DNA from 2 places in the Anaerotignum faecicola genome. Region 1 is predicted to be linked to the other one. Evidence: a T-box and tRNA genes for the amino acid it is inferred to sense, from the RefSeq annotation. Region 1 holds a T-box; the other holds one or more tRNA genes.
The links. A T-box is a leader RNA that pairs with one kind of tRNA and senses whether it is charged. The one in region 1 lies ahead of metG (methionine--tRNA ligase), so its partner is inferred to be a tRNA-Met.
Positions count from the first base shown of each region.

Region 2: it encodes a tRNA-Met, which carries the amino acid that the T-box ahead of metG (methionine--tRNA ligase) is inferred to sense. The anticodon was not compared.

Region 1 covers NZ_BHVZ01000014.1:48,480-51,900, forward strand. The annotation lists partial or broken gene metG (methionine--tRNA ligase) at 1-1,719, opposite strand, end outside; T-box leader at 1,811-2,054, opposite strand; gene EJE48_RS10230 (barstar family protein) at 2,275-2,586, shown strand; gene EJE48_RS10235 (aminopeptidase) at 2,635-3,421, opposite strand, start outside.
Region 2 covers NZ_BHVZ01000001.1:653,354-656,774, forward strand. The annotation lists gene EJE48_RS03075 (Crp/Fnr family transcriptional regulator) at 1-156, opposite strand, end outside; gene EJE48_RS03080 (helix-turn-helix domain-containing protein) at 453-773, shown strand; tRNA gene EJE48_RS03085 (tRNA-Met) at 1,315-1,388, opposite strand; gene EJE48_RS03090 (M48 family metallopeptidase) at 1,459-2,172, opposite strand; gene ftsH (ATP-dependent zinc metalloprotease FtsH) at 2,294-3,421, opposite strand, start outside.

The DNA.
Region 1 (3,421 bases):
TTCCTTGCTTTCGATGACCTCGCCGACCTTCAGCTGTACCTTGCAGAAATCGTCAATCGTGATTTCGGCAGGATATTCCTCCTCGGGAGCCTCTTTCTTGGGCTCCTCCTTCTTTGCCTGATTTGCAAGGGAGGTAGCCTGTGCCGCCTTGATGGCAGCCTCCAGAGATTCCAGCTCCTTCTTCATATCAATACGAGGGAAAAGGGTTTCGCCCTTTGTAACAGTCAGCTCCGCAGGCAGCAGACCCCATGTCTTTGTGCTTTCCCAATCGGTCAGCGCGCCCTCTGTAATGTTCAGCTGTGTCCAGATTTTTGCAGGGGTCAGGGGCATGAAGGGCTGAATCAAAATGGAGATGATACGGATGCTTTCCGCAACATTGTAGAGCGCATTTGCCAGCTCTGCCTTCTTTGCTTCATCCTTGCACAGTACCCAAGGCTGTGTTTCGTCGATATATTTATTGGTGCGGCGAATCAGGTTCCAGATTTCAATTAAAGCATCGGAGAAAAGCATGTTGTCCATCTTTTCCTCTACCTTGGGAACGGTTGCCGCAGCCATTGCCTTGAGGTCTGCATCAAAAGCAGTTTCGGTTCTGTCTGCGGGCAGCTTGCCGCCGAAGTATTTTTCAATCATGCCAACGGTTCTGGAAACGAGGTTGCCCAGATCGTTTGCCAAATCGGAATTGATGCGCTGAATCAGTGCTTCGTTTGTGAAGTTGCCGTCTTGCCCGAAAGCGATTTCTCTCAGCAGGAAGTAACGGATGGCATCCACGCCATATTTTTCCACCAGAACAACGGGATCAACCACGTTGCCGACGGATTTGGACATTTTGCCGCCGTTGATAACCAGCCAGCCGTGGCCGAATACCTTCTTGGGCAGAGGAATATTCAGTGCCATCAGCATGGCGGGCCAGATAATTGCATGGAAACGCACGATTTCCTTGCCGACAACATGCACATCCGCAGGCCAGTATTTTTTGTAGTCCGCATCGTTGTCGCTGCCATAGCCAAGAGCGGTAATATAGTTGGAAAGTGCATCAACCCAAACATATACAATATGCTTGGGGTCAAAGTCTACGGGTACGCCCCATTTAAAGGAGGTACGGGAAACCGCTAAGTCCTCCAGACCGGGCTTCAGGAAGTTTGCAATCATTTCATTCTGGCGTGTGTTGGGCTGCAGGAATTCGGGATTTTCTTCATAATATTTGATGATTCTGTCGCCGTATTTGGAAAGACGGAAGAAATAGCTTTCTTCCTTCAGAAGTTCTACGTCACGTCCGCAGTCGGGGCATTTGCCGTCCTTCAGCTGTGTTTCTGTGAAGAAGGATTCGCAGGGGGTACAGTACCAGCCCTCATAAGCGGATTTGTAGATATCTCCCTGATCATACAGCTGCTTGAAGATTTTCTGTACGGCTTTCACATGGTAATCGTCTGTGGTGCGGATGAATCTGTCATAGGAAATTTCCATCAGCTTCCACAGCTCCTTAATACCCGCAACCACCTTATCGGTGTACTGCTTGGGGGTCATGTTCTGTGCGGTTGCGATTCTTTCGATTTTCTGCCCGTGCTCGTCCGTCCCTGTCAGGAACATTACGTCATACCCACGCAGTCTTTTGTAGCGTGCCATGGTGTCTGTCGCTACTGTGCAGTAGGAATGACCGATGTGCAGCTTATCACTGGGGTAGTAAATGGGAGTGGTGATATAAAATTTTTCTTTAGCCACAAGTATCTCTCCTTTTTATTGTTTTCATTATAATAAGTAAAAACCAAACCATCCGTAAGGCTTTTTGCCAATAAAAAACCCGTCCTTCTTTTGAAAGGACGGGCGTTTTGCCGTGTTACCACCTTACTTCGCTTTTTCCTCGCGGAAAAAACCTCATGAAGTCCAAAGGACTCCTGCGCAATAACGGGCGCGCCCGTCGCAGCCTTATAATCCGGGGGATATTCGGTGCGAAGCTCCAAGGCCATCTTCAGCGGTTGCTCCTGCGCCTCTTTTCAGCTTGCCGAGGCTCTCTGTGGCATAGCGTTGTCGCCTACTCTCCTTTTCATTGCTCTTGTTCTAATAAATTTCATTCTACTATATTTCCCTCTTTTCTGTCAATGGATACAGTGAGAAGGAATTTAAAAATTTCCTTTTCTACGGAAAAAGCTGAAACGCTTTGTTTCCTGTGTGCTTCTTTTTGAAAGGAGAGGATTGTTTTTATCGTATGAAAAGTGTAAACTGGAAAACATGAAAAGCAATCGGAGCAGAAAATAAAAGTCGAGTGAGAGGAATAAAATGGAAGAAAGACAGATTGTTTTGGATTTTACAGGCTGTAAATATATTACGGAAGTACATTGGAGGATTAGAGATACATTTCATTTTCCCGGCTTTTATGGAGAAAATCTGGATGCACTCTGGGATATGGGGTGTGATTATATCGGTTCCTGGAAGCCGGAAACGACGACTGCTATTATCATTCGAGGGGTATATCAGCTGCCAAAGGACATAAGAGAATATTTTCTTGATAAAATCATGGGAGTATTTTATGATATTGAGAATTTTTATAAGGATTTTAAAATAAAAGTCAGATTTAAAATCAAAGATTAAAAAAGGATACCTGAAGCATGGTGTTTCGGGTATCCTTTTTCATTTGCCTTATTTCAGATTTTCGGGGTTCAGGCATTCCAGCTCGGGCAGAAGAAATCTGCCGTCCTTGCGAATCAGCACATCATCAAACCAGATTTCGCCGCCGCCGTATTCGGGTGTCATAATCAGCACCAGATCCCAATGGATGGCGGATTTATTGCCGTTGGGGGCATCCTCGTAGCAGTTGCCGGGGGTGAAATGGATAGAGCCCGCAATCTTTTCATCGAAAAGAATGTTGTTCATGGGCTTTGTGATATAGGGGTTTACGCCAATGGCAAATTCGCCCACATATCTTGCACCCTCGTCTGTGTTGAATACCTTTTCCAGACGCTCCTTGTCATTCCCGTCGCAGTCCACGATTTTCCCGTCCTTGAAGGTCAGGCGTACATTTTCAAAGGTAAAGCCGTTGTATTCGGAGGGGGTATTATAGGTAATCACACCGTTGATGGAATCACGCACCGGTGCGGTATAAACCTCGCCGTCGGGGATATTGCAGCCGCCGGCACACTTGATGGCAGGAATATCCTTGATGGAGAAGGAAATATCCGTATCCCTTGCCACCAGACGCACGCGGTCTGTTTTGTTCATCAATTCCACCAGATGCTCCATGGCATCGCCCATTTTGCCGTAATCCAGATTGCATACATTAAAATAGAAATCCTCGAAATCCTCCAAGGAGGTCTTGGCGGACTGCGCCATGGCGTTTGTGGGGTAGCGCAGCACCACCCATTTTGTATGTGGCACACGAATCTGATGATGCACAGGGTCATCATACAAACGGTTCTGGATATCGATT
Region 2 (3,421 bases), on a different contig from region 1:
CCGCCCCTTCGGGTAGTGCCTGGTGCTGGAAATACCAATAACTTTTTCGATTACATCTTTATTATGGATGTCCAGAACATCCACCAGAAACCGTCTCATCCTGTCTTTCATACACATACGATATCCCCAAACCTCTAAGCCTTGTCTTTCTGCCAATACATCTTCTTCCTTGTTTTATAAGGTTCATCATGCTTCATGAGTTTTTGCTGTTTCCTACAACATAACATAAAAATCAAACCCTTTCATTGACCTATGTCAATATCCTAGCATTTTTAAGAGCAATTTTCAAATATTTTCAAGAAAAATGAAAATTTTTTGATACATTTGTTTTCTTCTTCTATTTTCTATCTGTTTATTAGGTACAAACCGATATCTAGTCAAAAATAACTGATTATATAGAATATTTCAAGTTTTTTATTAGATATAATATGACACATGGAGGTGATACAAGCATGTGTAAAGAGGCATTTTCCAAAAGATTGGTACAGCTGCGTATGGCAAAGGGCGTTTCCGCAAGGGATATGAGTCTTTCCCTCGGGCAGAACCCCGGCTACATCAACAGCATTGAAAACAATAAGACCTTCCCTTCCATGTCCAATTTTTTTGAAATCTGTGACTATCTGAACATCACCCCAATGGAATTTTTCGATCTGGAGTCAGAGCATCCCGAAAAAATCCACACCCTCACAGAGCAGCTCAAGCGCCTTGATGCTGCCCAGCTTGATAGTATCCTTCGTATTGTAAATGGGCTGGTCTCCAATCATCCCTATTGATTTTCTTTTTTCCGATTCCTAAATCTGTAAAAACCCGTCTGTCACAGGGCATAAAAAAAGATACAAGATTTTCTCTTGTATCTCAGACTGTAGACAAAGTAATTTTGAGGCAGCGGAAGGGCTTGGGAAACAAATCCGTTTCCCAAATGGAATCCGCAGTCGGAATTCACTTCCGGCGAGGAAAACAGCGAGTTTCGAGGCTTTTAAGCTGATGGAACTCGTCTGTTTATTCTTCTGTCTTAGCAAGTCGAAATCCTGATTTCGACTTAGGGTGTCGACTTTGTCGACACCCTAAGATACAAGATTTTCTCTTGTATCCCTTTTTCGCTTGCGGAGACAGGATTTGAACCTGCCTTGCCCACCTCGAAATCTGGTCGCCCGCTCTCCCTCTCTGCGTTCTGTCTGCGGAACTCCCGATTTCTCGCCTGCATCACCTTCCTTCTTCTGCCACCGGCAGCGGTCGGTGCTGCAGCCCCGGAAACCCGTCGGTCGCAGGGCATAAAAAAAGATACAAGATTTTCTCTTGTATCTCTCTTTTTGATTGCGGAGACAGGATTTGAACCTGCGACCTCCGGGTTATGAGCCCGACGAGCTACCGGACTGCTCTACTCCGCGTCAATATGAATTTATTATCATTACCTATTATACCCCCAAAGCGGGGATTTGTCAAATCCCCCTCCCGATTTTATATCCCATCCTTGAAATTCTTATCCAGTCGCTCCTTCCGCACCCTCCAATCCGGCATCAGCCGTCCCAGAAGGTCATAAAAGGCTTTCCCATGATTGGGATACCGAAAATGCAGCAGCTCATGCAGCACCACCTGCTCAATACAAGCCTCATCCGCCTTCAGCAGCTGCAGGTTCAACCGAATCGTGCTGCCCGTTGTAGTACAGCTACCCCAGATGCTTTTCATATTTCGGATTTTAATTTCCGGCCTTGCTATATGATATTCTTTCACCAAGGGATATATTCTATCCATAATTTCCGCAAATTTCTTCTCCGCCTGCGCCTTCAGCCAAGCCAGATATTCCGCCTTCAGCACATCGGAATACAGCTTCGGGGAGGAAAGCAGAATGGTATCCTCCGCAACCGTAATCCGCTGTTCGCCGCGTTCCAGTCTGAGCCGATAGGGCTTGCCGAGGTAATACACCGTTTTCCCGTCATACAGGCTCGCATCGGAAATCTCATTCCTAATCTTCTCAATCTCTGCCAGATGGGTAATAATCCAGAACGCCTTGGACTGCACAAATTCATCAATCACCGCAAAGGGCACCTGCTCCCCCGCAGAAACAACCACCTTGCCATGCTTATTCACACGCAGGTTGATATACTTCACGTTTTTGCGCGTCAATTCGTATTCAATTTCAATCCCTTCATATTGCACCGTATGCACCGACATGGGTATTCCCCTTCCTCTCAGAACTTCCTTTCTATTTTACACTTCCGTAAAAAAATTGTCTATCTTTTATGTATAAAAATAACGGAACTCCGTGAAGTCCCGCTATTTTTGATATTCCGTTTTATTCCTCTGTACGGTTCAGAATTTCCATAAATTCCTCGCCTGTAATCGTTTCCTTTTCCAGAAGGAACTGTGCAATTTCATCCAGCTTATTCATATTCTCCCGAATAATGCCCACAGCCTTCTCATGCGCCTGCTTCACCACAGCAACCACAGCCGCGTCAATCTTCGTTGCGGTTTCATTGGAGCAAGCCAGAGAGGTGTCGCCGCCGAGATACTGGTTATTGATGGTTTCCAGTGCAACCATGCCGAATTCCTCGCTCATGCCGAAGCGTGTAATCATCCCTCTTGCCAGGCGTGTTGCCTGCTCAATATCGTTAGATGCACCTGTCGTGATGGAGCCAAACTTCAGCTCCTCCGCCACACGCCCACCGGTAAAGGTTGCAATCTTATTGAACAGTTCCTCCTTGCTCATCAGCGATTTTTCGCCCTCATCCACCTGCAAGGTATAGCCCAATGCACCGCTGGTTCTGGGAATAATCGTAATCTTCTGCACGGGAGCGGAATTTTTCTGCTTTGCCGCAACCAATGCGTGTCCAACCTCGTGGTATGCAATGATTTTCTTTTCCTCCGGAGAAATCACAGCACCCTTTCTCTGGTAGCCTGCCAGAATCACCTCAACGCTCTCCATCAGGTCCTCCTGCTTTACGCGATTGTGCCCCATGCGTACCGCACGCAGCGCCGCTTCATTGATGATATTCGCAAGCTCCGCACCGGAGGCACCCGAGGTTGCCCTTGCGATTGTGCCGAAATCAATTCCGCCTTCCATCTTGACATTTTCCGCATGTACCTTGAGAATTGCCTCTCTGCCCTTCAAATCAGGCAGCTCCACGGGAATTCTTCTGTCGAATCGACCGGGACGCAGCAGTGCCTTATCCAGTGTTTCGGGGCGGTTCGTTGCCGCCAGAATAACAACACCCTTTCTGCCGTCAAAGCCGTCCATCTCCGTCAGCAGCTGGTTCAGGGTCTGCTCCCGCTCATCGTTGCCGCCCATGCCGTTGCCGTCACGCTTTTTCCCGATGGTATCAATTTCATCAATAAATACGATACAGGGTGCTTTTTCGTTTGCCTGCTTAAAGAGGTCACGCACCTTTGCCGCGCCCATGCCGACAAACATTTCCACAAATTC